3 regions of the Adlercreutzia sp. DFI.6.23 genome follow, and region 1 is predicted to be linked to each of the others. Evidence: predicted binding sites of a transcription regulator. Region 1 holds the regulator's gene; each other region holds the start of a gene.

Region 1 (9,860 bases):
TCCGTCGCGACAGGCGCATCCACTGGGTGAACGCCGATGCCGGCGATGCCGAAGCCGTGGCCGCCGAGATTCTTTCCCAGTTGGAAACATTGGACGCCTACCATGGTTGAAGCGACCCTTCCGGGTCGTCGAGGAGAGCTTCCGCCCCCTCAATCGCCGCCTCAAAGGAGCGTCCCATGGAGTTGTCCTTCGCCAAATTGCACGGTCTCGGCAACGATTTCGTCTTCATTGACGATCGAGACCGCGCTCTCAGTCTGACCGATGCCCAGGTGTCGTATCTGTGCGACCGCCACTTCGGCATCGGCGCCGACGGCGTCATCCTCGTGCGGCCGGCAACCTCGGAAGAGGGAGACGGCTACATGCACTACATCAACGCCGACGGCACCTTGGCCCAAATGTGCGGCAACGGCGTACGCTGCTTCGCCAAGTACCTCGTCGATCGCGAGCTGGCGGACGTTGCCTCGGGACATCTTCTGGCCGACACCCTGGCCGGTCCGCGCCCCATCGCCTTTTCCGTGGATGCGGGGGGAAAGATGACCGAGGCGACCGTGAACATGGGCGCGCCCATCTTGGATCCCGCGCTCGTGCCCGTCGACGCCGCGCCGGACTCCCGCATGGCCGACGGTACGCCCTATGTGGGGCATCTGCGCCTCGATTCGCCGTGGGGAGCCTTCGAATTCGCCTGCGTCTCCATGGGAAACCCCCACGCCGTCTGCCTCGTGGACGATTGGGCGGCCTTGCCCGACGAGCTGTTCCCCGCAGGTGCGGAGAAATCCCTCTCGACCCTGCGCATCGATCTTCCCGGCCCCTTCTTCGAGACGCATCCCGCATTTCCCGAGAAAACCAACGTCGAGTTCGCCTCCGTCACCGATGAGGGCATCGCCATGCGCGTGTGGGAGAGGGGCTGCGGAGAGACCTTGGCCTGCGGCACCGGCGCCTGCGCCACCAACACGGCTGCCTGCCTCACTGGCCGGGCCGGCAGGGAGAACGATCTTATGTTGAGCGGCGGTCTACTGCACATCTGCTGGAACGAGGATGGCACGATATCCATGACGGGGCCGGCAACGGAGAGCTTCTCGGGAACCATTGTGCTGCCGTGAGCTTTTCCGATGCTGCTGTTGTGCTATGATAGCCCCCGTTTCCCCGGCGCAACGCCGCGCCACGATTAAGGAGTGATGCTCATGCGCCTGTAACGACCACTTGCACCGCCTTCCCCTCATGGGGTCCCGTCGTTACTTGAAGCAAAGGAGCATGCTATGACCGAATACGAATCCGTCATCCAAAAGGGCCCGGCCACCAAGGCCGAGGAGCGTCGAGAGCGCGCCGTTCTCGTGGGCATCGAGCGCCCGGGGCTGCCGTGGCCCTTGGAATCTTCCCTGGCCGAGCTGGAACGTCTGGCCGATACGGCCGGAGCCGATGTGGTAGCCACGACGACCCAGCGCTTGGACGCGCCCAACCCGCGCACCTTTGTCGGCACGGGCAAGGCCGACGAGATCGCCGAGCTGGCACGGTCGCGCGAGGCCGACCTCGTCATCTTCGACGACGAGCTGACACCTTCCCAGCAGGCCAATCTGGAGAAGGTCATGGACAAGTCCGTGAAGGTTATCGACCGCACGGCCCTCATTCTGGACATCTTCGCTCTGCACGCCACCTCCAAGGAGGGGCGCCTGCAGGTGCGCCTCGCCCAAAACCAGTACCTGTACCCGCGCCTGCGCGGCATGTGGGCCCACCTCGCCTCGAACCGCATGGGAGGCGGTGTGGGATCCCGCTTCGGCGAGGGCGAAAGCCAGCTTGAGGTGGACCGCCGCATGGTGCGCAAGCGCATCACGAGCATTCGCCGCGAGCTTGAGCGCCTGTCCGACGTGCGCTCGCTGCAGCGGGAGAGCCGGTACGGCAGCGGCATGTTCAAAGTGGCGCTGGCCGGTTACACCAACGCCGGGAAAAGCTCGCTCATCAACCGGCTCACCGGGGCCGATGTGCTCAGCTACGACAAGCTCTTCGCCACGCTGGACTCCACCACCCGCAAGTTCGAGCTGCCCGAGGGCCGCGAGGTCACTGTCACCGACACCGTCGGCTTCATCCAAAAGCTGCCCACCACGCTGGTCGAGGCCTTCAAGTCGACGCTCGACGAAATCACCGGAGCCGACCTCATCCTGCACGTGATCGACGCCTCCTCGCCGGAGTTCGAGGGGCAGATCGAGGCCGTGTGCGAGGTGCTCGACCAGATAGGGGCCCAGAGCATTCCCACGATCGCCACTTTCAACAAATGCGATCTGCTGGACGCCGAGACGCTGGCTGGCCTTAAAAGGCGTTATCCGAGCGCCCGGTTCGTGTCCGCCCGCTCTGGAGAGGGCATAGAGGAACTCGTGGGCGCCATCGCCCAGGCCGCCTCGTCCGCCGACGCCAAGCTGGACGTGCTCGTGCCGTACCAACGGGGGGATTTGGTATCGCTGGCCCACGAGCGCTGCCACATCATCTCCGAGAGCCACGAGGCCACGGGCACGCGCCTGCAGCTGCTCGCGGCCCCTGCCTTCGTCAGCGCGTTCTCCCCTTACCTTGTCTCGGACGACGACGCTTGAGGAAACCACCGCTCCAGAAACGAAAGAGCGCCCCTGCTCCGGATCCTCGCATCCGGAGCAGGGGCGCTCTTGATTGACCGAAAGGGGAGGACTCGCGGCCTATCGGCGCGGCGAAGGCGCTACAGGCGCCGAAACACGGCCACCACCTTGCCGGCAATGGAGCAGTCCGTGGTGATGATGGGATCCATCGTCGAGTTCTCCGGCTGCAGGCGGATATGGTCGGCCTCGCGGAAGAAGCGCTTGACGGTGGCGCCGTCGTCGATGATGGCCACGACGATATCGCCGTTGTTGGCCACCGGCTGCTCTTTCACAACCACGTAGTCGCCATCGTTAATGCCGGCCTCGATCATGGACTCGCCGCGCACCGAGAGCATGAAGGAGGGGGCATCGCCGACGATGTCCGTGGGCAGCGTGATGGTATCGGTGATGTTCTCCTCGGCGAGAATAGGGGAGCCGGCGGCCACGTTGCCCACCAAGGGCACATTGACGAGCTTGCTGTAGGCGGCCGCGAAGGCCGTGACAGGGGAGGGAACCTCCTCAATGGGATAGGTAAGCGCGATGGAGCGGGATTTAAGGGGGTCGCGCTTGATGAAGCCCTTGTCTTCAAGCGCCTTCAAATGGACATGGACGGTGGAAGGGGAGGAGAGTCCCAAACTCTGGCACACCTCGCGCACGGTAGGGCCGTAGCCCTTCTCGCGAATGCACGCTTCGATGCAGTCGAGAACCGCCTGTTGCCGCTTGGTCACTTTCTGGGTCATAGCGCATCCTTTCACAAAAGCGTACATTTGTTTGAAAAATCTCTTGACGTGAACCTTTGTTCGCTCTATTATAACTGCGAACAAAGGTTCTACGCAAGAGGTCAGGAGTAAAAAATGGCACGCATCGAATTTTCCATAGCCTTCACGCTCAGCACCATCGCGTCATTTCTCATCTTCTTCGCCTAGAGCGTCGGGGGCGAGTGTCGCGAAGGTAGCAATGTTTTGAAGAGGGGAGCGCATTAGGTCTGATAGGGTATGATAAGCAATCAACTTATCAAAGTGAGAAGGAGAACCTATGCGCTGTCCTTCCTGTGGCTATCAGGAATCGAAAGTCGTCGACTCGCGATCGGCCGACGACGGCGCCTCTATCCGGCGCCGTCGCGAATGCCTGCAGTGCGGCACGCGATTCACCACCTACGAGCGGCTCGCCGAAAATCCCATTCTCGTCATCAAGGCCGACGGTTCATCGGAGGTCTTCAACCGCGAGAAGCTCATGCGAGGATTGCTCATCGCCTGCGCGAAACGTCCCATCACGCCCGAGAAGATCGACGGACTCATCACGAGCATCGAGGCGGAATTGCGATCGAGTCAGCGCAACGAGATCAAATCGCGCGATTTGGGCGATTTGGTACTGGCCCGTCTGGCCACTCTGGATGACGTTGCCTATATTCGCTTCGCCAGCGTCTACAAGGATTTCCAGAATGTGGAGGAGTTCTCCGAGGCCCTGAAAGAGCTGGGCTGATCCATGGACGTTCTTTTCAAGCAGCTCGACGAGACCCTGGAAGCGCCCGCCTACGCCCGTCCGGGCGATGCGGGTCTCGATTTGCGCGCCGCCGAGGGCGGCACGCTTTTGCCCTTCGAGCGGGCACTCGTGCCCTGCGGTATCGCCTTGGCCGTTCCCGAGGGCTATGCGGGGCTCATCATTCCCCGAAGCGGCCTGGCGGCACGACAGGGCATCTCCATCGTGAACGCCCCGGGCCTCATAGACAGCGGCTACCGGGGGGAGATCAAGGTGCCGCTCATCAATCTCGATCCAACGGAGGTGTTCAATTACGAAAAGGGCGAGCGCATCGCCCAACTCGTGATCATCGCTACCCCCACCATTACTTTACATAACACTTATGAGCTTCCCGAGAGCTCGCGCGGAGCGCAGGGCTTCGGAAGCAGCGGCCTTTCCTAGAAAGAGTGTCCTTTATGACCGATCACCGCGATTCGAAACCCGAAGAAACGCCCGAGCCCCAGCAGCTGGGAGCTCCGGAGACGACTCCCGAAAATCCCCAGCGACCCGAGCCGTCGACGGAGCCCTCGCAGGATCAGAGACGGGCGCTCATCGACGCCGACCTGAAATCCGCCCGCACGCTCTCGACGGTAGCCGCCATTGCAGGTCCAGTCTCCTTCATCATCGGCGGCGTGATGCTGAGCACGGTGGGCCTCGTCTGCGCCATTGTCGGCTTCGTTAAGATCAAGCACGTGATAGACGATGTCGATGGTCGCCAGAAGGTCTATGCCGCCACGGTACGCCAGACGCTTATCTGGGGTCTCGCCATCAGCGCCATTGCGCTCATCGTCAACATCGTCGGCATCGCGCTCATGATGCCCGTGCTCATGGAGGCCATGCAAACGGGAGACTTCACCTCGATCCTCGGCGAGGGCGCCACCATCACCGCGCAGCCATCCGGCGGCAGCGGCAATGCCTGGGGCTAAACACCTTCCATATACGGTAAAATGTTTCAAGTTGGAGGGCTTCTGAAAAGATTGACAAGAAAGGCTGATAATATGGATTATGTAAAATCGAAATCACGATCAACTATACAGGGTTTTCTAGTGGTTCTCGCTGCTCTTTTGACGCTTTCCATTGGAATGGTCGGGTTGGCCGGTTGCTCGGGCGGCACGAGCGATGAAGACGCCATCCGCGCATCGCTCGCGTCCGAACTGGACAGCATCAAAAACATCGACGACGCGTTCGTCAACGAGTTCTCCGAGTCCATCGACATGAGCCAGCTTTCGGTCTACGGCATCGACGGCGTCGAGTTCATGAAGTCCTACCTGAGCGGCTTCGATTACGCGATCGACTCGATCAATGTCGACGGCGACAGCGCCACGGCCCAGATCACCCTTACTTGCAAGAGCTATACCGGCTACCTGCAGGCGCTGCAGACGGCCGTGGACGAGGTCACCGCCGATCCCGATGCTCTTGCCGCTCTCTCCAACGACGAGATCAACCAGAAGATCGGCGAGATCGTCATCGGCTCCCTCGACGGCGTCGAGCTGGCGGCCACCCAGCCCATCACCATCACCTACACCAAGGTCGACGGAACCTGGGAGCCGGCCTCGTCCACCTCGGGCGACATCGCGGCCGCGCTGATGACCAACTAAACGCGCCGTCAACGCGCAAACCCTTTGAAGGGCGCTCCATTGGGGCGCCCTTCTTCTATAATGCCAGGTAATCGACAATGCTTCTCGCGACGAAAAGAGAAATCGAACATGGGTTCCCATACAAAAACGAACAGCGGGGGAGCGACGACTCCCCTCTCCCCTCGCCTCGCTCTTCAACTGGCCGCGCCCCATACCTGGCCGGCGGCCATCATGCCCGTGCTCGTGGCCGCCGCCTGCGCCTTGGCCAACACCGGGTCGCTGGACGTGGGCATGGCGTGGCTTCTGCTCCTCATCTGCATCCTCATGCAGGCGTCCGTGAACACCTTCAACGACTACTTCGACTTCATCAAGGGAACCGATACAGCCGAGGACAACGTGGAGGCCTCAGACTCGGTGCTCGTCTACAACGACGTCAATCCGCGCTCGGCCCTCGGGCTGGCCATCGGCTTTCTGACCGTGGCCTTCCTGCTCGGCCTGTACGTTATTTGGAAAGCGGGTCCTGTCCCCCTCGTCATCGCGCTTATCGGAGCCGTCATCGTCGTGATGTACTCCGGAGGCAAGACGCCTCTCTCCTACCTTCCCGTCGGCGAGGCGGTGAGCGGCATCGTTATGGGCGGTCTTATTCCGCTGGCAAGCTACCAGGTACTCTCGGGCACGTTCACGTTCATGGCGCTCCTTTGGGCCACGCCCACGATCATCGGCGTGGGCCTCATCATGATGACGAACAACACCTGCGATATCGAAAAGGACATCGAGGCCTCCCGCCGCACGCTGCCGGTGCTGCTGGGCCGCGAAAGGGCGCGCGCCCTCTACCATGCCCTCATGGTCGTTTGGGTTCTCGCCATCCTCGCCATCGTCGCCATCTGGTTCCCCCGGGGCATCGTCGTGCTCCCCTTCTTGGCGCTCGGCTGCTACCCCCTCATGATGGGCCTGTGGAAAAATCCGCTCGCGGCGCCCACGCGTATCGGCGCCATGGGCCAGATCTGCAGCGTGAACGTGGCTCTGGGCGCATTCTACGCCGCCGCCCTCCTGCTTTAGGAGCGCCAGGGAATCTGCACGAGATCGGGCAGTCCGTCGCGAAAACCCTCCAGCGAGAAGTCCTTCAGCAGCTCTTCCGGCGTCGTCGGCGCCTCTTCGGGAACAAGTCCCGCCACCGCCGCGATATGTCCGATGACGGCTCGCGGACTTCCGAACCGGGCCAGCAGCTCGTCTAAGGCCGCGTCCCGATCGCGTTTCGAGAGGCGCCGGTTCTGCTCGGCCACAAGCAGCGGAACGTGCGCATAGGCGGGGTGCGGCAGCCCGAGAAGATCCTGGAGGTAGCGCTGCTGCGGCGTGGAGCAAAGCAGATCGACGCCGCGCACGACCGAATTGACGCCCTGGGCGGCATCGTCCACCACCACTGCCAGCTGATAGGCGAACGCGCCGTCGGAGCGGCGTATGAGGAAGTCGCCGCAGTCGCGGTCGAGCTTTTGCGCGTAGGTTCCCTGAACGAGGTCTTCGAAGGCGATCGTGCGGCTGTCCACGGCAACTCTCCAGCCCGGCGTGCGTCCCGCTGCCCAGCGCGCCTCCACCTCCGCGTCCGACAGATGGCGGCAGGTGCCGGCATAGACGAGCTTCTCGCCCCGGTGGGGCGCCGAGGCGGCGTGAAGGTCGGCCCGCGTGCAGAAGCACGGGTACAAAAGCCCCCGGGCTTCAAGGCGCCCGAATGCCTCGGCATAGGCCTCGTCGCGATCATGCTGGAAGTACGGCCCCTCGTCCCAGAAGAGTCCCAGGGTCTCGAAATCACGCTGGATCTGGTCGATGTAGACGCTCTTCGAGCGCTCGCGGTCGAGATCCTCGATACGCAGTACCATGTGCCCGCCCTGGGACTTCGCCACGAGCCATGCGATGAGCGCTGCGTAGATGTTGCCCGCGTGCATGCGCCCGGTCGGCGACGGCGCGAAGCGGCCGACAACGGGTGTCGCCTCTGTCGCTCCGCTTTCCGTCATAGCCAATGAAACCTTTCCGGCGCAGTCTTAAAACCGGGCTACTTCTCGCGCCGGTCGTCGACGTGCTTGGCCTTGCCGATGGCGCGCTCGATGCCGCCGGGTTCCACCAGGCGCACCTCCGGCGCCACGAGCAGCGTGCCCTTGAGCTTCTCGGCGATACGGGCGCGCAGGGCGTCCATGGCCTCGAAGGAGTCGCGGAAGGCCTCGGGGCGCAGCTCGGTCTCCACGATGAGCGCGTCCATGCCGCCGCGGGTCTCCACGATGATATGGTAATGGGGCGTGACCTCCTCGATGCCCGTGAGCACGTCCTCGATCTGCGAGGGGAACACGTTGGTGCCGCGGATGATGAGCATGTCGTCGGAGCGGGAGCGCACCTTGTCCATGCGGGCCAGCGTACGGCCGCAGGCGCAGGGCTCGGTGTGCACGGCGGTCAAGTCGTGGGTGCGGTAGCGCAGCACCGGAATGCCCTGCTTGCAAAGGGGCGTGAGCACGAGCTCCCCCATCTCGCCCTCGCCCACCGGCTCGCCGGTTTCCGGATCGATGACCTCCCACAGGAAATGATCCTCGGCGATGTGCTGCTGGTAGCGCTCGGCCAGACACTCGCCGGACACCCCCGGCCCCATAACCTCGGTGAGGCCGTAGTTGTCGGTGCAGACGATGTGCATGCGCCGCTCGATCTCGGCTTTCAGGCCCGGCGGGCAGGGCTCGCCGCCGAAAAGGCCCACGCGCAAAGGCGACTTCTCCCAATCGTAGCCCATCTTCTCCCCCACCTCGCAGATGTGCATGGCGTAGGAAGGCGTGGCCACGAGCACGGTGGTGCCGTAGTCCTCGATCATCTGGATATGGCGCTCGGTGTTGCCCGAGCCGGCGGGAATCATGGCGCAGCCCAGACGCTGCAGCCCGTAGTGCAGGCCGAAGCCGCCGGTGAACATGCCGTAGCCGAAGGCCATCTGGGCGATGTCCCCGGGCACGACGCCGGCCATCTGCACGAGGCGGGCGATGCACTCGCTCCACATGTCCATGTCGTCGTCGGTGTAGCCCACCACCACCGGCTTTCCCGTGGTACCCGACGAGGAGTGCAGCTCGCGGATGTCGTCCAGCGGCACCGCGAACAGGCCAAAGGGGAAGGTCTCGCGCAGCACGGCCTTATCGGTGAAGGGGAGCTTGCGCACGTCCTCGAGCGTCTGGATGTCGCTCGGCGCCACGCCCATCTCGTCCAGCTTCTGACGGTAGTAGGGCACGCGCTCGTAGGCGTAGGCCACGGTCTCTTTCAGCTTCTCCAGCTGGAGGGCGCGGATGTCCTCGCGGGAGGCGCACTCGATCTCGGGCTTGTAAATGGGCAGGGCGTCGAACCGTCCCGCCTCGGCGGCGGCCAGCGCCGCGCCCTTCTTTGTCACGTCGATGGAATCCATTGCCTCGCTCATGCGCCCTTACGCCTCCTTCGCAGCGCGCTCGGCGACGATGCGCGCGATGTCCTCTTGGGAAATGAGCTCCACCGGCTCGTCGGCCAGAAGCGCCTGGGCGCGCTCCGGCTCGCTTGTGGAGAGCACGATGTAGGTGGAGATCATGGAATAGCTGTAGACCACGTTGATGCCGCATTTGGCGAGCACGCCCATGACCCGCGAGAGCTCGCCGGGCGTATCGACGAGCTTCAGGCAGATGACCGGGGATACGACGCAAGCGCAGCCGGCATCCTTAAGCGCCTCCATGGCCGCCTCGGGCCTATCGACGATGAAACGGAGAATGCCGTACTCCCCCGTGTCGGCGGCGGAGAAGCCGCGCACGGAAACGCCGGCGCCCTCGAAGAGGTCGAGCACCCGGTTCATGTGCCCCGGGCGGCTGTTGGCGAATACGCTGATCTGGGAAACGGTCATGCTATTCTCCCTCCTCGTTCTCGATGACGGCTCGGCCCGCGCGCAGGGCGGCGAGGTTCGCCTCGACGGTCTTCTGCGGCACGCGCTCGGCCACGGTCTCCTCCCATACCTCGACGGGAATATCGAGGCGTGCGGCCAAGGCCCCCACGAGCACCACGTTGGCGCATTTGGCATTGCCGGCCGCCCGCGCGATGGCGTCGGCGTCGATGAGCAGAGCCCCGGCCTCGCGCAGGCGCTCCCGGGCGTTCTCGGGCATCGAGGCGGCACCGGTGAGCACCGGCAGGG
Region 2 (9,860 bases), on a different contig from region 1:
GTGCGAGTGCCCCGTGCCCGGCAAGCTGACCGCCCCGACCGGCGAGCTGGTATTCAGCTTGTAGGGCCGTCGTCGCACCGGCGGGGATGTTTGCGCGGCCGCGGCTCACCCGCGTTCAGCGTAGCGCGGGCGCAGGGCGGCAGGGCTTTCCTGCAGCTCGGTGAGGTTCTTCCAGAAGCGCTTGGGCATGAATTGACGGCGCAGCTCCGGGTGGTAGCGGGCGTCGATGGAGACGCTTTTGTAGAAGGTGCGCCAGGCCTCGCTCATGAGGGCCTCGTCGGCGGTGCGGTCGGGCAGCGCTCGTTCCAAGTCGCCGGCGCCCTCGGTGTTCACCAGCTGCCAGTCGCCGCCGTCGTAGACGCCGGCGAGATGGTGCACCTCGTCGTAGATGATGAAGGGCTGCACGCCGAGACGTTCCACGAAATGATCCATGATAAGCGGCACCACCGAGGCTTTCGGGTTCACGCGGGCGAACCATACATCGGCTCCTTCGCCGGCGAGGTGCTGGAAGCGCACGAACTGGCGCATATGCTCGCATTCCTGACCGACCGAGCGCGAAATGCGGAAGAGCCGCTCCACGGCCGGATGCGTGATGTCCGAGAAGGCGCGGCCCCGCTGCTTGGGGCACGGCCCCATGCCGCCGCGGCCTGCGCAGGAGGCGCGCTTGCGACAGTGCTCGCATGCGCGATGCTTTTGCTCGTCGATGGCATAGCGCACGAAGCGGTAGACCGCCGTGCCCGCATCCGGCTCGTCCGAGCAAGCGGCGCGGGTCACCGCCAGGGCTGCCGCGCGGCCGCACTGGCGGCGCAGGGTGCTCATGACGCGCAGGGCCCGGTCCTGGTCGGTGGGGATGAGCGCCACGCGCTGGCCGAGACGGGGCTGCAGGCGCTCTTCCGGCGCGACATCGGTGGGACGCTCGTGGCGCTCGTAGGCGGCGAAGACGGCCGAGAGCAGCCCTTCCAGGGAGCCGTCGTAGGCGTAGGCCACCTCGTCGTAGATGTCGGGAGGAGGGGAGGGCGTCGCAGGGGCGCCCTCCGCGTATGCGTTCGGGATATGCTTCATGGCGCCCACCTAGGCCACCGAGAGCAGCGGGCTGTCGAGCGTTTTGCGGCCGTCGGCGATCGAGCGCTCTGCGACCGATGCCGGCTCGGTTGCGGCCGCTTGCCGCCCGGTCGCCGTCCCGGCCGCCTCAAGGGCCCGGCGCTGGGCGGCGAAGGCGACCTCGCGGGCGGTTGCCGCATCGGGGCTCGCCTCGGGCAGTACGGGCGGTGCCTCCACGGTTTCGAAGAGGCTCATCTGGCCAGCTGGGGCGCGGTCGGCGCGGCGCCCATGGCGACCGCCGTCGATAGGGGCCGAAAGCCGCGCGTGCAGGGCCTCGCGTGAGAAATCGACTCCTGATCCGCCCCAGGCGCCGTTCACGGTGATGAAGTAGCGGGCCCGCTTGTAGGCGATGCCGAGCTTTCTCAGCTCCGCCTCGCCGAGGGTGGACTGCCGTCGTGCCCGACAGATGAGCTTCGCCCCGCGCACGCCGATGCCGGGCACGCGCAGAAGGGCCTCCAAAGGCGCGCTGTTCACCTCCACGGGAAAGAAGTCCAGGTGGTTCAGAGCCCAGTTCGCCTTCGGATCGACATCGGGGGCGAGGAAGGGGTTCTCCTCGTCGATGATCTCGCTCACGTTGAAGCCGTAGAAGCGCAAGAGCCAGTCGGCCTGGTAGAGGCGGTGCTCGCGGTTCAGCTGCACGGCGTCGGTGGCGGGCAGGAGCGGGTCGGACACGACGGGGAGGTAGGCGCTGAAGAACACGCGCTTCAGCGACAGGTGGGTGTACAGGGCCGCCGACAGGTTCAGGATCTGGTAGTCGCTTTCCGGGGTGGCTCCGACGATCATCTGGGTGGACTGGCCCGCCGGCGCGAAGGCCCGTGCCTTCCGGGCGTTCTTCTTCGTCAGGTATACCGTAGTGCGCTTCTTCGCCAGCGAGCGCGATTCCGCATCGTCGGCGATGGAGTCGCAGATATGCCGCATGGGGGCCAGGATGGACGCACGCGACTTGTTGGGGGCCAAAAGCCCCAGGCTCTGCCGGCTCGGCAGCTCCAGATTCACCGAGAGACGGTCGGACAGGTGCCCCAGCTCGTCGATGAGCTCCACCGAGGTGCCGGGGATGGCCTTGGTGTGGATGTAGCCGCGAAAGCCGTACTCCTCCCGCAGGATGCGCAGGGCCTCGATCATGAGCTCGGTGGTGCGGTCGGGGCATCCGGCGACACCGGAGGAGAGGAACAGCCCCTCGATGTAGTTGCGGCGGTAGAAGCCGATGGTGAGGTCGGCCAACTCGCGAGGCGTAAATGCGGCTCGGGGTGCCTCGGCGTTGCTCGCGCGGTTCACGCAGTAGCAGCAATCGTAGACGCAGACGTTGGTCATGAGCACCTTGAGCAGCGTGACGCAGCGCCCGTCCGGCGTGAACGAATGGCAGCATCCCGCCTGGGTGGCCGCGCCCAGCTGTCCGGCCTTGCCCGCGCGCTGAACCCCGGAGGAGGTGCAAGCCACGTCGTACTTCGCCGCATCGGCCAGAATCTCCAGCTTCTCGATGACGTTCACCGCGCAACCCCTTCCAACCGCCAGACATCTTCCCGCCGCTAACACCAAACGAGCACACTTGTTCGCCCGAATGAATGTACGCTATACTACCCGAATAGATGTTCGCGTGTCAATGGGCGGAACATCGCCGGTTTGCTTGCGGCGTATGTCTTCTGGGGTCGGGAGAGGAGTGTGGCGGCGAGGGGGCTTGCGAAGGGGGAGACTTCGTTGTCGTCGGTTCGCGATTGCTCCTGCTTCTACGAGTCAAGCTCCTCGAGCAACCCCTCACGGTATTCCGCATCGGTCGCCGCACGGCGGGCGTCCTCGAAGCGGCCGGCATCCATAAGCTGAGCTATCAGCTTTCCAAGTTGGTCGGCTCCTTCCGCCCGTCCCGCGGCCCTACCCTCGGCTCTGCCCTCGGCAAGCCCCTCCTCACGACCCTTCTTCTGCAGGAGGCGGCCTTGGGCGCGCATATCCTCTTCCAGCGTCAGCATGACAAGAGACTCCTCTCTCCATGGAGCGTCTTCGTTGGCGGCCTCCACGGCGGCCGCGAGGTCGGCGGTAAGGCCGTCGCCTCCGACCTCCTCGGTGGCGACGTACCGAAGTAAACCACGAAGCGGCCCGTCTGGCAACATCTCCCAAGCGGAGGCGTTGAGCACGACCCATCTGAAGCCGTGCCCGAGTACCACGGATCCGCTCTCATCGCATATCATGTCGAAGGTGTAGACGGGGAGCCCCTCCTTGAACTCGTCGTGTAGGCAGATGAAAACGATAAAGCTCTCGGGCAAACTGTCGTAGGTGGCTCCCGGGCGCAGCATCGCAGTGTCCATGGCGCTCTGGTAGTAGCGCATGCGTCGACCCAGGCCCTCGCGGGAGTAGGTCTGCATCTCCACGTCGTAGAGCGCGTCCGAGGTGCGAACCCAGGCGTCGAGGCGCACTCCGTGGGAGCCGACGCGGGGCTGCAGGGTGCGCTCGGCGACGACGTTGCGTACCTCGTCCACGGGCACACCGAGGGCCGTCTCCAGCACTCGGCGGCACAGATCGGGGCGCTCCTCCATGATCCTGTCAAACATGGGGTACTCGCTGAACAGAAGGTTTCTCGACATCTAGGCCGTCCTTTCACCGGGGGTTTGGATCGTGCCATGCTACGCGATCCGAACCGCAGAAATGACGCGGGAATGTCCCGGTTCGTTCCCCGCGCCAACCGTGCTGGAGCCGCACTTTGATCGATTCGGGGAAACCGACGAGGAAATCGGGTATCATGGTGCCCATAGGAAACATGAGGGAACTCCTCACGGATGAAAGGGCGGCTATGGAGGCTTACAAGCGCGAGTTCATCGAGTTCATGGTTCAGAGCGACGTGCTGAAGTTCGGCGATTTCACGCTGAAGAGCGGGCGCAAGTCGCCGTTCTTCATGAATGCGGGCGCCTATGTGACCGGCGAGCAGCTGCATCGGCTGGGTCTGTACTACGCCCAGGCCATCAACGACAATTTCGGGCTGGACTTCGATGTGGTGTTCGGGCCAGCCTACAAGGGCATCCCCTTGGCGGTGGTGACGGCCATGGCGCTTCAGGAGCTGTACGGCAAGGAGGTAAAGTACTGCTGCAACCGCAAGGAAGTGAAGGACCACGGGGCCGACGCGGGCAACCTGCTCGGCGCGGAGCTTCACGACGGCGACAAGGTCATCATGGTGGAGGACGTCACCACTTCGGGCAAGTCCATCGACGAGACCTACCCCATCTTGAAGGCCGCTGCCGATGTGGATGTGCGCGGGCTCATCGTGTCGCTCAACCGCATGGAGGTGGGGAAGGGCGGCGTCACCACGGCCCAGAAGGAGATCGAGGCGAAGTACGGCTTCCCGGTGGCTTCCATCGTGTCCATGGCCGAGGTGAAGGAGTGCCTGCACAACCACGAGGTGGCCGGGCGCATCGTGATCGACGACGATATCGCGGCCGCCATCGACGCCTACTACGAGCAGTGGGGCGCCAAGGAGTAGGGAATCTGCGGTTGCAACTTCCCTAAATCGGAGCGTTGTCGTACAATGGGCCGACGCGGAACGGCATCGATGGGGAGGGTCGGCCGTTCACGCGCTCGTCGCCGGTGTGGCTCAACGGTAGAGCAACTGATTTGTAATCAGTGGGTTGCGGGTTCGATTCCTGTCACCGGCTCCATGTTTTACCAGGTCAGAGGTTTATAGCCTCTGGCCTTTTCTCTTTTTTGGACACTGAAGATACTGTTTGGTATCCAACGGTGCCCAGGCTGGTGGCCGGTCGTCTCCAGATGTTTTTCCGATTCTGCCTTCGAAATGCCACTTTGGCCTAGAAATGGTTGATGGACAAGAGACGGTTTGTACATTTCGGGGCTGAAATGGCAGAAAAGTGCCAGTTGAAGATAGAAATGTACAAGACGTGGAAAATGGGGCGCACATTTCGGGGTCGAAGTGGCATTTACCTGGCAGAATCTGGCGTCCGGGCCATCCACGAAGTTCGTGCGCTCTGCTATCATGGCTCGGGAACGTTTGAGAAAGGAAGCGCGCGAGTTTATGGCAACGTACATCGCCCATTATCAGTCGCCGAAGGGTTCCTACGAGAGGGAGCGCGGGCTGTTCGAGTTCGAGAGCGACGCGCGGGCCGGCACCAAGGCCAACGCCCACGACGCGCGCATGAAGATGCTAGAGCTGTTCGGCGCGAGCGCGGTGTCGTGGACCATCGAGAAGGTGGAGCGCGCCGGCGCCGCTCCCGCCGAGAAGCGGGAGAAGACCACCGACGGCCAGCTGGCGCTGGACTTCCGCCCTCCCAAGCCCGAGCGCAAGCGCAAGCATTCGAAAGGATATTGGTGATATGAAGAAGAAGCACCTGAAATTTCTGAAGCAGCTGGTGGAGACTCCCTCGCCGACGGGCTTCGAGGAACCGGCGGCGTCTCTCGTGCGCGAGAGGCTCGCCGATGTGGCCGACGAAGTGGCCACCGACACCATGGGCTCGGTGCGCGCGGTACTCGAGGGCCGCGACGCCGGTGCGCCCTCGCTCATGCTGGCGGCCCATATGGACGAGATCGGCCTCATGGTCACCTACATCTCCGACGAGGGCTTCCTCTCCGTGGCCTCTTTGGGCGGCGTGGACGCGGCCATCCTGCCCGGCATGCGGGTCGACGTGCACACCGCTTCCGGCACCCTCCGCGGCATCGTGGGCCGCAAGCCCATCCACCTCATCGAGCCGGACGAGCGCAAGACGGTGACGCCGCTCTCCTCCCTCGTTATCGATTTGGGCATGAAGCCCAAGCGCGTGAAGAAGCTTGTGCGGGTGGGCGACCCCATCACGTTCGGCGTCGGATTCGAGCGGTTCGGCGACGACATGGCCGTCTCGAAGTGCTTCGATGACAAGTGCGGCGTGTGGATCGCCTGTCGCGTCATGGAGAAGCTGGCCCGCGCCGGCCGCGCCCCGGGCGACTTCATCGCCGTAGCCACCACTCAGGAGGAGATCGGCACCCGCGGCGCCATGACAAGCGCCCATGCCGTGAATCCGGACGTGGCGCTCGCCTTCGACGTCACCCATGCCACGGACTACCCGGGCATCGACAAAACGAAGTACGGAAAGATCGTCTGCGGGGCGGGCCCGGTTATCGCGCGGGGGCCGAACATCAACCCCGTGGTGTTCGAGCGCCTCGTGGCCGCTGCCGAGGCGGAGGGCATTCCGTACCAGCTGGAGGCCGAGCCGTCGGTCACCGGTACCGACGCTCGGGCCATTCAGGTGACGCGCGGGGGCATTCCCACAGGCCTCATCTCCGTGCCGCTGCGCTACATGCATACTCCCACCGAGGTCATCTGCCTGCGCGATTTGGAGGCCACGGTGCGCCTCATCACCCGCTTCGCACAAGACCTCGCCCCCGACACGAGCTTCGTGCCGGGGCTGGGCGGCGCGGTGACCGAGAATGCGGAAGGGAAGGCCGCCGGCGCCGATGCCGATGCCGATGCCGATGCGTCCGACGCTTCCGCCGCACCCGAGGAGGCGTGAGGGCCGTGCCGAAGCGCGAGGAGAAGACCATCGCGAAGAACCGCCGGGCCTTCCACGACTACGAGATCTTGGAGACCTACGAGGCCGGCATCGAGCTGACGGGCACCGAGGTGCGCTCGCTGCGGGAGAACAACTGCCAGCTCACCGATTGCTTCGCCCTCATTCGGAACGGCGAGGTGTGGCTCAACAACGTGCACATCTCGCCGTACTCCAATGGCAGCATCTTCAACCCCGACCCCGACCGGCGCCGGAAGCTCCTGCTGCACAAGAAGCAGATTCGCTACCTGGACGCGAAGGTGGCCGAGAAGGGCCTGGCCATCGTGCCCTTGAAGATGTACTTCAACGAGGACGGCCGGGTGAAGGTGGAGCTGGCGCTGGCCCGGGGCAAGAAGCTCTACGACAAGCGCGCCTCCATGAAGGAGCGCGACACCAAGCGCGAGATCGACCGCGCGCTGAAGGAGCGCGTTCGCTAGGCCGGGGTCTGCGGGGCTGCGCCGCGCGCCGGCGTTCGGTTGCGCCACCGCCTTCGCTCGGTGTCTGCGGGCTGCACGACCGGCGTCGCGCCTTGGCACGTTCACGCTCGGTCAACGAAACGGCGCGGGAGGGCCACGGCGCGGGAAGTCGTGGCATCATAGGTTCGGCGGGCGAGGTCGCCCGCGCACGTACATCACGAGGTTAGGAGTCTGGCAATGGGTCTTGACGAAGAGCTTGAGAGCATGGAAGAGGTCGGCGAGACCGATGCCGAGTGGACCGACCAGGAAACAGAGCTGGAAGACGCCGAGGACGACGAGGACGCCCTCTTCGACGCCGATGAGGAGGATGCCGCCGAAAGCGACTTGGAGCACGCCTACGACAGCTTCATGACCGACAACGAGGCCGACTACGACGGCTGGGATCCCGACGAGGTGCCCGAGGCCATCCAGGCCGAGGAGGACGCCGACATCCTGCACTCGGAGGGCTATCACATCGAGGAGGAGCCCGAAGAGGAGAGCGAAGTCATCGAGATGGAGATCGAGGACGGCGATGTCTATGCGGTGATCGTCGACGAGCACGACAACGAGATCGGCTTCATCTTGCTCGACGAGGACGGCAACGAGCAGGAGTACTACTACGTCGCCGAGGACAACGACGGCGACGGCGTGCGCGTGGAGCGCACCTCGGACGGCGATGAGTTCGACCTCGGCATCAGCCGCGAGGGCGTGGCCGCCGCCACCAGGGACGTGAACGCCATCTACAAGGACGGCGTTCAGGTGGCCGCCGAGCTGAAGAGCACCTTCGACGAGATCTCCGATTCGCTGAGTTTCCTTAAGAAGAAAAAGTAACGGCGACAAGGCGCTGTCGAAACGACAACGGAGACGGCCCGCATCGGCGAACGTCGGTCATCGGGGCCTACCATGAATGGGAGCGATCGGTTGGGTCGCTCCCATTTCGTCGTTAGGAGATCATTATGTGCACGGGCGTTCGTTTTGCCGATGCAGCCGGCAACTTGTATTTCGGCCGCAACCTCGATTGGTGCGAGAGCTACGGCGAGGGCGTGGTCATCACCCCGCGAGGGGCGTCTATCCCCACGCAGTTCCTTGGTTCGCTGAGTCCAGAGCATGCCTGCGTGGGCATGGGCATCGTCGTGGGCGGCGTGCCGTGCTACTTCGATTGCGCCAACGAGGCGGGACTCGCCATCGCCGGCCTTAACTTCCCCGGCTACGCCCAGTTCGCCGAAGCTCCCGAAAAGGGAGCGGTGAACGTGGCGGCCTACGAGTTCCCTCTGTGGGTGGCGGCGAGCTTCTCCACGGTGGCCGAGGTGCGCAAGGCGCTTAAGGACGTTGTCATCGTGGCCAAGGCGCCCAGCGAGGGCTATGGCGTGGCCCAGCTGCACTGGCTGGTAGGCGATGGGAAGGAGTCCATCGTCATCGAATGCCAAGCCGACGGCATGCACGTGTACGACGACGGGCTGGACGTGCTTACCAACCAGCCGCCCTTCCCCTGGCATACCGAGAATGTGCGTAACTATATGCACATCGAGACCGCGCATCCCGAGCCGGTTGCGTGGACGCGCGACACCCTGCGCGCGTTCGGCAGCGGCGCGGGCATGATCGGGTTCCCGGGCGGCTACGATCCGGCCAGCCGCTTCGTGCGGGCCGCCTTCCTGAATGCGCATTATCCCGCAGAAGAGGGGGAGGCCGCCAATGTGACGCGCCTGTTCCGCACGCTTGAGGGCGCGTCCATGTGCAAGGGCGGCGCGCAGATGGCCGACGGTCGCTTCGAGTACACGATGTTCTCCGACGGCTACTCGGCGGCCACCAAGACCTATTACTGGTGCACCTACGACGAGCCGGCGCGCCAGAGCGTGTGCTTGGACGATTACGACCTGAGCGGCGCCGAGCTCATCCGCGTGGCGGCCTAGCGCCGCGGCGGCTCGGGCGTGTCGGGCTGACGGGGCCGATGGTGCGGCTCTTGACAGGAGCGGCGCGCCCGCTAGAATAAATCGACAACCCTTAAAGGGGGCGACTGGTTTCGACATGGTAAGTTCGAAACGAGGAGCAGGCCGTGGTCTCCTCGCCACGCTAAACAGGGGTACCGTCAAGTTAATTGGCAAAAACACTTCTAAGACCGGCTACTACATGCCGGCCGCCATGGCTGCCTAACAGCAGTTCTGGTGATCACCGACCCCGGTGTTTCCCCGAACCGGGCAAGGTGTCATTTGAGGGGAATGCCCCGCGGCACGTAGTCGGTATGGCCGCTGGAAAGACGGAACCGACTAGGAGCGGCCACGTTGGTCTGCGAACCGATCCGCTCCGAAGCCCGATCGCTGACTAAGCCTGTAGCGCCTTGTGGACAATTTAGTATGGACCGGAGTTCGATTCTCCGCGCCTCCACCAAGCTTTTCGCGGCCGCTCTTCGGGGCGGCCGCTTTTCTCTCCTTGCGTGGCTTATTCCTTACGAAAACGGTCATGTTCTGGGGAAACAGGCTGAAAATCCTTTAAGTTCTGTGGGGGAGTCGTGGGGAATGGCGTGCAGGGTGGCGCGCGGGGCGCGGTCTGTGGGAAAGTAGCGCCGAACGACGTATCCGCCGGCGGCCGCGGGCTCCTTGGCTTATAATGGGCCTAAGGCGCATCCGCCGACTTGCGCGGCGGCCCCAAAGTAAGTTGAATCGCACCACGGAAGCGCACTATGCCACGACACAGCACATCTGACAATCGAATTTCCGAAGCGGGCGCAAGCGCGACCCGCGGTTTCGTCATGCCCGAGGGCCGCTTCGGCGCGCCGAGGCCCGTGGGGCCCCAG
Region 3 (9,426 bases), on a different contig from region 1:
CCTTTGGTGGAGCTCTGCGGACAGCACGAGTACCAATCGCTGCTGAAGCCGGCGGAGCACGGCCGCATCCTCGATGGTTGGGCCGATCTGGAAAGCACCGTAGGGGCGGCCTTTCGCGAGGCCCTCGCCGATGCCCGTGCCGCCGAGGCGGCCCTAGAAGAGCTGAGGGCAACGGCGAGCGCCTCCAACACCCAGCTGGAGGAGGCACGCTTCACGCTGCAGCAGATAGAGGCGGTGAACCCCGAGGGCGGCGAGTACGAGGAAACGCGCGACTGGCTCGCCCGGGCCGAGCACGCCGAGGTGCTCGCCCGCAACTCCCACGGGGCCGCCGAGGCGCTCTCCGGCGACGGCGGCGCGCTGGACGCCCTGAACACGGCCATCTCCCTCATCGAGGAGGCCTCCCGGGCCGACGAGTCGCTGGCCCCCTTCGCCGCGTCGCTGAGGGAAATCTGCTTCGTCGTGGAGGACGTCTCCCGGGATATGGCCGGCTACTGCGACGCCATCGATTTCGACGGCGAGTCTCTGGCCGCGGCCCAGAAGCGCATGGGGCAGCTCATGGGGCTCATGCGCTCCTTCGGTCCCACCATGGAGGCCGTCTTCGAGCGCTGGGACGAGGCGGCGGCCCTCGTCGGGCTCGTCGACGACGCCGACGAGAACCTGGCCCGCGCCGAGGCGGCCGTGGAAGCGGCCGAAAGCGCCCTCGCCGAAGCGGCGGCCGCCTATGATGCAGCCCGCATCGAGGCCGCGCCGCGGTTCGCGGCGGCGGTCAACGAGGTGCTCGGACGCCTGGAGATGGGGACGGCGGCGCTCGTGTGCACGGTGGAGCCGCTGCCCCGCGAAAGCTGGAGCGCCGCGGGCAGCGCAAGCGTCGTCTTCGAGTTCAAGCCCGGCGCCTCCATGCAGCCGCGCCCCTTGGCCCGCATCGCCTCCGGAGGCGAAATCAGCCGCGTCATGCTGGCCATCAAGATGGCTTTGGGCGCAAAGGACGGCACGGAGACCCTTATCTTCGACGAGGTGGACGCCGGCGTGGGCGGGAGCACCGCCAATGCGCTCGCCGCCGTGCTGGCGGAGCTGGCGGAAAGCCACCAGGTCATCGCCATCACGCATCTGGCCCAGGTGGCTGTGCTCGCCGATACCCACTACACCGTGACGAAAACCGCGGGCGACGCGCCCGAAACGGCTCTGACCCCGGTGGAGGGCGACGAGCGCGTGGCCGAAGTGGCGCGCCTGTTGTCGGGCACCGCCACCGAGACCTCCCTCGCCCACGCGCGCGAACTTCTCGGCCAGTAAGCCGTCGGCAACGGTCGGTCCCCCGTAGGGGCGGACCTTGGTCCGCCCTCCCGACAACGGCTATGCTCGCGACAAGGGGCGACCAAGGTCGCCCCCTACGAAGATTATCCGACGAGTTTTCCGAAAGATGCTGTTATTCCGCCTCTTGCTGGGCGGCCAGTTCCTGGGCCAGCGCCTTGGCGTCGTCGTAGGCCAGAAGCTGGTCGATGGTCACGAACTTGTAGCCCTCCGCCTTAAGCTGCGGCAGGGCGATCTTCAGCGCCTCGATGGTCTGGCTGCGATCGCCGCCGCCGTCGTGCATGAGCACGACATCCCCCGACTTTGCCGACAGCAGGCGCTCCGCAATGGCGTCGGCGCCCGGTCGCCGCCAGTCCTCGGTGTCCACGTTCCAGCCGATCTCGCCCGTGATGTAGGGCTGCAAGTTCCAGATGATCTCGTCGTGGAAGTTGCCGCCCGGCGAACGGAACACCTTCGACGCCTCGGCGCCCGTCGCATCCGCGATGGCCTGCTGGCCCATCTGCACCTCTTCAATCTGCTTCTCGGGACTCTGGCGCGTCATGTCCACGCCGTTGCCGCCGCCGGTGGCCGCATGGTCGTAGGAGTGGGTGCCGATCTGGTGACCCTCGGCTGCCATGCGCTTGATCGTCTCCACGTAATCGGTCTTATCGGAAATCTGCTCGCCGATCGTGAAGAACGTCGCCACGGCGTTGTTCTCCTTCAGCACGTCGAGCAGTTCCTGGGTCGTGGGCCACGGGCCATCGTCGAAGGTGAGCGCGATGACTTTCTCGCCGTTCGTGTTCGCGTTGTACTTCAGATAAACGTTGTCGGAGCCCTCCTTCACGGTTTCCTCCACCGTCTTGCCCGACACTTTGCCGGTGCGCTTCTCCACCTGGGCCGCCTCACCGGGCACGTACACGTGGATGGCCCCCTCGCCCAGCTCCACCTGGCCCGGGGCCGTCTCCTCGGTAGTTACATCGTATTCCTCGGTCGCATCGGCGCCGTCGTCCAGCTGGACCATATCGCCCTTGTGCAGCTCAGTTGCGCCGTCGGTCACCTCATTGCCGTTGACCGTGCCGGCAAAGGCAGCGCCGCCGCCCTCTTCCAGAACCTCCCCGTCGACGGAGAGCAGATTGCCCGGCTGCGGGGAGACGACGCCCTCGGCGATCATGTCGTTCAAGGTCGTCCCCCGATCCACCGTGCGCGTCATGCCGTTGACCGTCACGTTGAACTGCAGGGGGTTCAGATACAGGTACACCCCCACGCCGATAGCGGCCAAAATGACCACGGCGGCGATGATGGAGACGACGCTCGCCTTCTTCTTGCCTTTCTTCTTGTAGCGCCCCATGTCGGCATAGGGCGCCACCTGGCCGTCGGCCTTGGTGGCGGGAACGACCCGCGGGGGAACCTGCGCCGCGTAGCCCGCATAGCCATGGGGCGAAGCTGCCTGATGCGGCTGCGGCTGGGGCTGGGCCTGCTGATAGGCGTGCGGCCGATAGGACGGCGCTTCATGCAGGCGCGGATCCTGCGACTGGGCGGCAGCGGCCGTCTGCTCGCGAGGCGCTGCCGGCTCCTGCTGCGGGGAAGGGGCCTGCGCTGCCGGCTGGGGGCGCATTTCCGGCAGGACGGCCGCCGACTGCGGCTGCGGTGCTGAGACCCCGTGGGAATGGGGAACCGAGGCCGGCACGGAGGCACCGGGGTGGCGCCGGGTGGGCTTCTTGTGCTGTCGCGGGTTGTTGCGGGGGTTATTCGAACCTTGGGAGGCGGGCTGATCGGGCATCGCTTTATTCCTTAGGAAGTACTTCAGGTGGTGCAGGTGCTTTCTCGCGATTATACGACGAAGTGTCGGGGCGTTCACGGCAGAGCAGCTTACATTTCCGTAAAGTTCGCAATCCGTCCCGAATCCACGAAAACTGAACAGCCCGCGCCGTCCCAGAGGGGCACTTCCCCACCGCGCCACCGTCCCGCAGGGGCGCCGTCCTGCAAAGGTCGGCGTCCTGCGAGACGAATCTTGCGGCGATGGCAGGAGCCCGAGCGCGGTGCCTTTAGCTCGCGCGCGACGACCCGTAGGCGGCGTGCTTGCGGTTGCCGTAGGCGCTGCCCTTGCGGGCGCCCTTCTTCAGATCCTTCAGCACGTCCTCCTCGGACTTGTCCTCCACGGTGCTCTTCAGCTTCACCACCTGGTCGCGCAGACGGGCCGCCTCCTCGAAATCCATGTCGCGGGACGCGGCGGCCATGTCGTCTTCCATGGACGAGATGAGCCGCAGGACCTCTTCGCGGGAAAGCTCTGCCAGCTCCTTGTTCACCTGCTCGGCAGTGGTGCCCTCCACGTCTTCCGTGATGAAGCCCATGATGTCGTTGATGGCCTTGCGGATAGTCTGGGGCTTGATACCGTGCTCCTCGTTGTAGGCCATTTGGATGTCGCGGCGCCGGCGCGTCTCGTCGATGGCCCGGCGCATGGAATCGGTGATGCGGTCGGCGTACATGATGACCTGGCCGGACACGTTGCGGGCCGCGCGGCCTATGGTCTGGATGAGCGAGCGGTGGTTGCGCAGGAAGCCCTCTTTGTCGGCATCCAGGATGGCCACGAGCGACACCTCGGGCAAGTCGAGTCCCTCGCGCAGAAGGTTGATGCCCACGAGCACGTCGAACTCGCCCCGGCGCAGATCGCGCAGGATCTCCGTGCGCTCCAGGGTGGCGATGTCCGAGTGCATGTAGCGCGCCTTCACGCCCTGGTCGAGCAAGTGGTCGGTCAAGTCCTCCGCCATCTTCTTCGTGAGCGTCGTGATGAGCACGCGCTCGTTGCGCGCCGCCCGCTCCTTCGCCTCGTCGATGATGTCGTCGATCTGGCTGGCGCTCGTGCGCACGACGATCTCCGGGTCCAGAAGGCCCGTCGGGCGGATGACCTGATCCACCTTCGCCTGGCTCACGCGCTCCTCGTAATCGCCCGGCGTGGCCGATACGTAGATGAACTGCGGGATGCGCTCCTCGAACTCGTCGAAGCGCAAGGGGCGGTTGTCCAGGCAGCTGGGCAGGCGAAAGCCGTGCTCGGCGAGGGTGATCTTGCGGGAGCGGTCGCCCTCGTGCATGCCGCGGATCTGCGGCACCGTGACGTGGGACTCGTCGATGATGCAGAGGAAGTCCTTCGGGAAGTAGTCGATGAGGGTGTAGGGCGGCTCGCCCGGCGCACGGCCGTCCAGATGGCGCGAGTAGTTCTCGATGCCGGAGCAAAATCCCATGGTCTCCAGCATCTCCAAGTCGTAGTTCACGCGCATCTCCAAGCGCTGGGCCTCCAGGAGCTTCCCCTCCTCCTTGAACTGCATGAGGCGCTCGCGCAGCTCGTCCTGAATCGTGCCGAGGGCCTTGTCCATCTTCGGCCGCGCCGTAACGTAGTGGGAAGCCGGCCAGATGGGCAGCGCCTCGTAGCTGTTCAGCACCTCGCCCGTGACCTGGTCAATCTCGTCGATGGATTCGATCTCGTCCCCCCAGAACTCGATGCGGATGGGATGGTCGGCGTAGGGCGGGAACACGTCCAGCGCGTCGCCCCGCACGCGGAAGGTGCCGCGTTTCTGCTCGTAGTCGTTGCGGTCGTACTGGATGTCGATGAGCTCGTGGATGACCTCGTCGCGATCCATCTCCTTCTGCTTGTCGACGAACACCGCCATGCCGGCGTAGTCCATCGGCGAGCCGATGCCGTAGATGCAGCTCACCGACGCCACCACGATGACGTCCCGCCGCGACAGCAGAGCCGAGGTGGCCGCATGGCGCAGCTTCTCCACCTCCTCGTTGATGGAGGCGTCCTTCTCGATGAAGGTGTCGGAGGAGGGCACGTAGGCCTCGGGCTGGTAGTAGTCGTAGTAGCTGACGAAGTACACCACGGCGTTGTCGGGGAAGAACTCCTTCAGCTCGGCCGCCAGCTGGGCCGCCAGCGTCTTGTTCGGCGCCATGACGAGCGTGGGCTTCTGCACCGCCTCGATGGTCTTTGCCATGGTGAAGGTCTTGCCCGAGCCGGTGACGCCCAGAAGCGTCTGGTAGCGCAGGCCCTCTTCCACCCCCTTCGCGAGCGTGGCGATGGCCTCGGGCTGGTCCCCCGAGGGCTCGAAGGGCGAGACCACCTTGAACGGGGTGTTCGCCAGCCGCACCTCCGGCAACTTCCCCGCCATTTCCATACCTTCTATATTGGAAAGATGAGTGGACACGCGCATCCCTCCTCTCACAGTAATTCGCTATAAGGAGAACAGTCTAGCACCTTCCCCAAGAAATGAACAGATGTTCGCTTAAAGTTCACGATCCGTCCAACCATGAGTGCTATACTCTGCAATCGCTGTTGACATCCCGCGACGTGAGGAGATCATCGTGGCGAACGTGAAGAACGTGGCCCCCGGCGTCGGCCTGTGCGCGGCCATCGCCCCTTCCCTGCTGGTTTCTCGGCGAGGCGCTGCCCGTGGTGGGCGGCCCGGTGTTCGCCATCCTCATCGGCATGGTCATCGCCCTTTGGTGGAAGCAGCCGGCACGCGGCATCGTGCAGGACGGCATCGGCTTCACAGCGAAAAAGGTGCTGCAGTACGCCGTCATCCTGCTGGGCTTCGGGTTGAACCTCGCCCAGATCGCCGCCGTGGGCGCCGAGAGCCTGCCTATCATCCTCACCACCATCGCCACGGCGCTCATCGTGGGCTACATCCTCTACCGCGTGCTGCGCATGGATTCCGCCATCGCCACGCTCATCGCCGTGGGCTCGTCCATCTGCGGCGGCTCGGCCATCGCCGCCACGGCGCCGGTCATCCGCGCCAAGGACGAGCAGGTGGCCCAGGCCATCTCGGTCATCTTCCTGTTCAACGTCATCGCGGCGCTCATCTTCCCTACCCTGGGAAGTATGCTCGGCATGTCCAACGAGGGCTTCGGGCTGTTCGCCGGCACCGCCGTGAACGACACCTCGTCGGTCACCGCCGCCGCGGCCGCCTGGGACGGCATGCATCCCGGATCGAACGCCCTTGACGACGCCACCATCGTGAAGCTCACGCGCACGCTCGCCATCATCCCCATCACGCTCGTACTGGCCATCGTCATGGCTCGCAAGGAGAACGCAGCAGGCGCCGGTGCGGCTGTGGCCGGACCCGGCACCGACGGCCTGGCAGTGAGCGACCCTGCCGCCAACGCCGCAGCGGCTCCCACCGGCGCGAGGCTTCTCGGCGGCTTCTCACTGAAGCGCGCCTTCCCCACCTTCATCCTGCTCTTCCTGGCAGCCTCGGTCATCACCACGGTTGCTGTTGCCGCTGGAGCCGACGCGGCCGCCTTCGCGCCTCTGAAGGCCTTGAGCAAGTTCTTCATCGTCATGGCCATGGCCGCCATTGGCCTGAACACCGACCTCGTGAAGCTGGTGAGGAGCGGTGCCAAGCCCATCCTCATGGGCCTCATCTGCTGGATCTGCATCGCCGCCGCCAGCCTCGCCATGCAACATATGCTCGGACTGTGGTAAACCGAAAGCGGCCCCGAGGCGTTACGCCATCGAGGCCGCTTTTGCGCCCCTAAACAGCCAGCCGCAGCCTATCGTTTGCTCGCTAACAGGCTCTAGTCATAGGGATTACAATCCAAATCGCGCGGCCAATCATGGCATTCGAGGCAATAGTTGCTGGTCACCTCATTACCCCTAGCATGACATACATTGCATGACAGGTAGCCGCCATGAACTGAGTCGTGAGGATTGGAATCGCCATACGATTCGGTGCGCGCTGCAACGCTTTCATAGGTGCCGCCGTGGCAGCCCAGACAGGCATCGTCGGAAACGTAAGGATCATTTTGGCCAGAGGCCACGGACACCTGCTCCGTATTTGCCTGAGAATCGCCGGTTTCGGACAGGTTGGAACCCGTATTCTCAGCCGAGCAGGCAGCCAGCCCCAAGCAGGCCGTCAAGGCAACTCCAGCGATCATCGCAATAGTACGTTTGCTGTCGATTCTCATAGTTATTCTCCTTGAATGGCATGGCGGGCAGATACATAACCGAAAGTGGCCGCTCGACCGACGGAGGTGGCGGGAAGGTGGCGCGGATAGGTTCCCGAAAAGACTCCGCCCGAGGCATTGCCTGCGGCATAAAGACCTTCGATGGGCTCATCGTCCCAGTTCAACACACGGCACGATTCGTCGATGGTCAAGCCGCCGACCACGGTCAGTACCGTGCTGTTCGTCACGAGGCCGTAGTACGGGCCCTCCGCCAACGGCATGGCGGTTTCCAAGTTGCGGCGGAATTGCAAGTCCTTATTCTCGGCCGAGGAGAAATAGGCGTTGTAGGTGTCAACGGTTTCCTGGAGAATTGCCGCATCCAGCCCCAGCTGTGGCGCCAAATCGGCCACCGTGTCAGCTTTGAACATCCAGCCCTTATCCATATACTGCTTGATGGTCTCATCTGCGGTGGGCTGCATGTCGGCCATGGCGTCAACCATACCCTGGTTCAAGATAATCCAGCACCCCTTGCCGCGACCAGGCTGCGCATTGATAGCATTGGACACGAAGTTCATCGGCAGCCCCTCGTTCACAAAGCGGACGCCACGTGAATTCACGGCGATGCCAAGCGAGGAGGTAAACCAAATGCCCGGGATGTCAAGGAACTGCGCAGGCGTACCGAAATTGAAGTTCATAACCGCATGGGGAATGGGATCCATTTGAGCGCCCAGCTGCAAACCCATCATGTGCCCATCGCCGGTGGGGCCAGTAGAGGGATCCCAGCAGCTTGAGGCGGCGTAATCCTCGGAGCGCGTCCACGCCTTCATCATATCGGGATTCGCTTCATAACCGCCCGTGCATAGCACGACGCCCTTGGTCGCCTCAACTGCGTAGTAGCCGTCGGCATCCTTCGCGACAGCGCCTGTCACACGGCCCGACGCATCTTGGACCAGCTGTACACCTGCGGTATTAAAGCGAAGATCGATATGGAGTTCGTTCTGCATTACAGCGGTGAGGGCATCCATGACGATAGGACCGAAAATCCAGCTCGTCCAGTTATAGTCCTCGGGAACGGCGAATTTGTGCTCACCCTGAATCACCTGGATGCCATAGCCCGTCTCTGGCTGAGTGGTGTTGTAAATCTTGATATCACGGCCCGCTTTATCTAACGAGTCCTGCATAAAATCGATTGCCTCGCCAGAGTTGTTCACGAACGACCATACTACATCGGGTCGGGCGCGCCAGTAGGAAGCTCGCAGAATCTCTTCCACATACTGAGCCGGATCAACGACGTTGCCCGTCTCGGCCTGCATGCGGCTTCCGCAGCCGCCCACGCTCTCCCACGTATTGCGGCCCTTGCTCATCTTCTCAAGCACTACCACGTTGGCACCCAGCTCGGCGCCCTTCAGCGCGGCCATCGTGCCCGAAATGCCGCCGCCGATCACCAGCAGATCGCACTGATCGGTGTGAGTTATCTCGTCTGCGCCGATTTCCCGGGACTCGAAGCCCACAGGACCCGCAACGACATCCCATTCAGCCCCATAAGCGGGCATAAGGTTGACGTTCTCTCCGTAAATCTCAATCAGCTCGTTACCCACAGTCGCCGCGGACTCTTCCGCATAGGCCGCGTCGGCTGATCCTGTTGCAGCGGCAACAGCAGTCGCCGTGCACAACCCGCCGGCTGCCAAGCCCGCAAGGCCAACGCCCCGCAGGAACCCTCGACGGGAAATCCCCTGATTTCCCTGCGCATCCATCGTGCTTTTCGATGCACCCATCGCCATCTCCCTTCACTTCTGAACTCACTTTCGTCAAGCGACGGGAGCATTCTGCTGGCTGCACCCTATGCGGAGTCAAGGACTTTTTAGCGCACAAGAGGGGAGAAGACATAGTAGTACTGCACGGCATCGCTTCCATCAGCGCGCAGAGGGAGATTTGCGTACAGGAGCTGCGTGTAAATATTGCCAGTTAACTCCGAGCCTTCCCGGGACAAAGCGGACGACACCATGTCGAGGACACGAACGTATAACGGCTCGTTAAAAGGCATCGTTCCCTTATCGCGTTCGGAAGATTCAGAGAATATCCCATCAACCCGGATCACCAAGGCTACCGCCTTGAACGAGGGCACGAAGCGCACATGAAGGCTAGCCAAGTCGACGTAATCGGCAAAACGAGTTGGAACAGAAAAGCCGCTCCGCGGAAGGT

What was found. The regulator LexA, encoded in region 1, represses DNA repair genes until DNA is damaged. The targets are predictions, from matches to a motif close to CNAACANNTGTTNG.
Region 2: a site for LexA is predicted at 2,681-2,694, ahead of NE591_RS09930 (putative DNA modification/repair radical SAM protein). Genes of this name have one in related genera too.
Region 3: a site for LexA is predicted at 5,550-5,563, ahead of uvrB (excinuclease ABC subunit UvrB). Genes of this name have one in related genera too.

What each region holds. Positions count from the first base shown of each region.
Region 1 covers NZ_JANGBP010000002.1:273,834-283,693, forward strand. Annotated here, with positions in the region: gene miaA (tRNA (adenosine(37)-N6)-dimethylallyltransferase MiaA) at 1-110, shown strand, start outside; gene dapF (diaminopimelate epimerase) at 177-1,100, shown strand; gene hflX (GTPase HflX) at 1,257-2,579, shown strand; gene lexA (transcriptional repressor LexA) at 2,699-3,337, opposite strand; gene nrdR (transcriptional regulator NrdR) at 3,633-4,079, shown strand; gene dut (dUTP diphosphatase) at 4,083-4,517, shown strand; gene NE591_RS02975 (hypothetical protein) at 4,532-5,041, shown strand; gene NE591_RS02980 (hypothetical protein) at 5,162-5,713, shown strand; gene NE591_RS02985 (prenyltransferase) at 5,822-6,751, shown strand; gene gluQRS (tRNA glutamyl-Q(34) synthetase GluQRS) at 6,748-7,701, opposite strand; gene NE591_RS02995 (phenylacetate--CoA ligase family protein) at 7,740-9,125, opposite strand; gene NE591_RS03000 (amino acid-binding protein) at 9,132-9,575, opposite strand; gene NE591_RS03005 (indolepyruvate oxidoreductase subunit beta) at 9,577-9,860, opposite strand, start outside.
Region 2 covers NZ_JANGBP010000010.1:57,226-67,085, forward strand. Annotated here, with positions in the region: gene NE591_RS09920 (DegV family protein) at 1-64, shown strand, start outside; gene NE591_RS09925 (TIGR03915 family putative DNA repair protein) at 106-1,062, opposite strand; gene NE591_RS09930 (putative DNA modification/repair radical SAM protein) at 1,072-2,589, opposite strand; gene NE591_RS09935 (Rpn family recombination-promoting nuclease/putative transposase) at 2,826-3,674, opposite strand; gene pyrE (orotate phosphoribosyltransferase) at 3,881-4,564, shown strand; tRNA gene NE591_RS09945 (tRNA-Thr) at 4,665-4,739, shown strand; gene NE591_RS09950 (hypothetical protein) at 5,111-5,407, shown strand; gene NE591_RS09955 (M42 family metallopeptidase) at 5,409-6,578, shown strand; gene smpB (SsrA-binding protein SmpB) at 6,584-7,051, shown strand; gene NE591_RS09965 (hypothetical protein) at 7,268-7,900, shown strand; gene bsh (choloylglycine hydrolase) at 8,026-8,979, shown strand; RNA gene ssrA (transfer-messenger RNA) at 9,076-9,454, shown strand; gene NE591_RS09980 (L,D-transpeptidase family protein) at 9,747-9,860, shown strand, end outside.
Region 3 covers NZ_JANGBP010000008.1:52,080-61,505, reverse strand. Annotated here, with positions in the region: gene NE591_RS08910 (DNA repair protein RecN) at 1-1,290, shown strand, start outside; gene NE591_RS08905 (polysaccharide deacetylase family protein) at 1,424-3,067, opposite strand; gene uvrB (excinuclease ABC subunit UvrB) at 3,333-5,450, opposite strand; gene NE591_RS08895 (YeiH family protein) at 5,732-6,763, shown strand; gene NE591_RS08890 (cytochrome c3 family protein) at 6,856-7,245, opposite strand; gene NE591_RS08885 (FAD-binding protein) at 7,248-8,999, opposite strand; gene NE591_RS08880 (MerR family transcriptional regulator) at 9,086-9,426, opposite strand, start outside.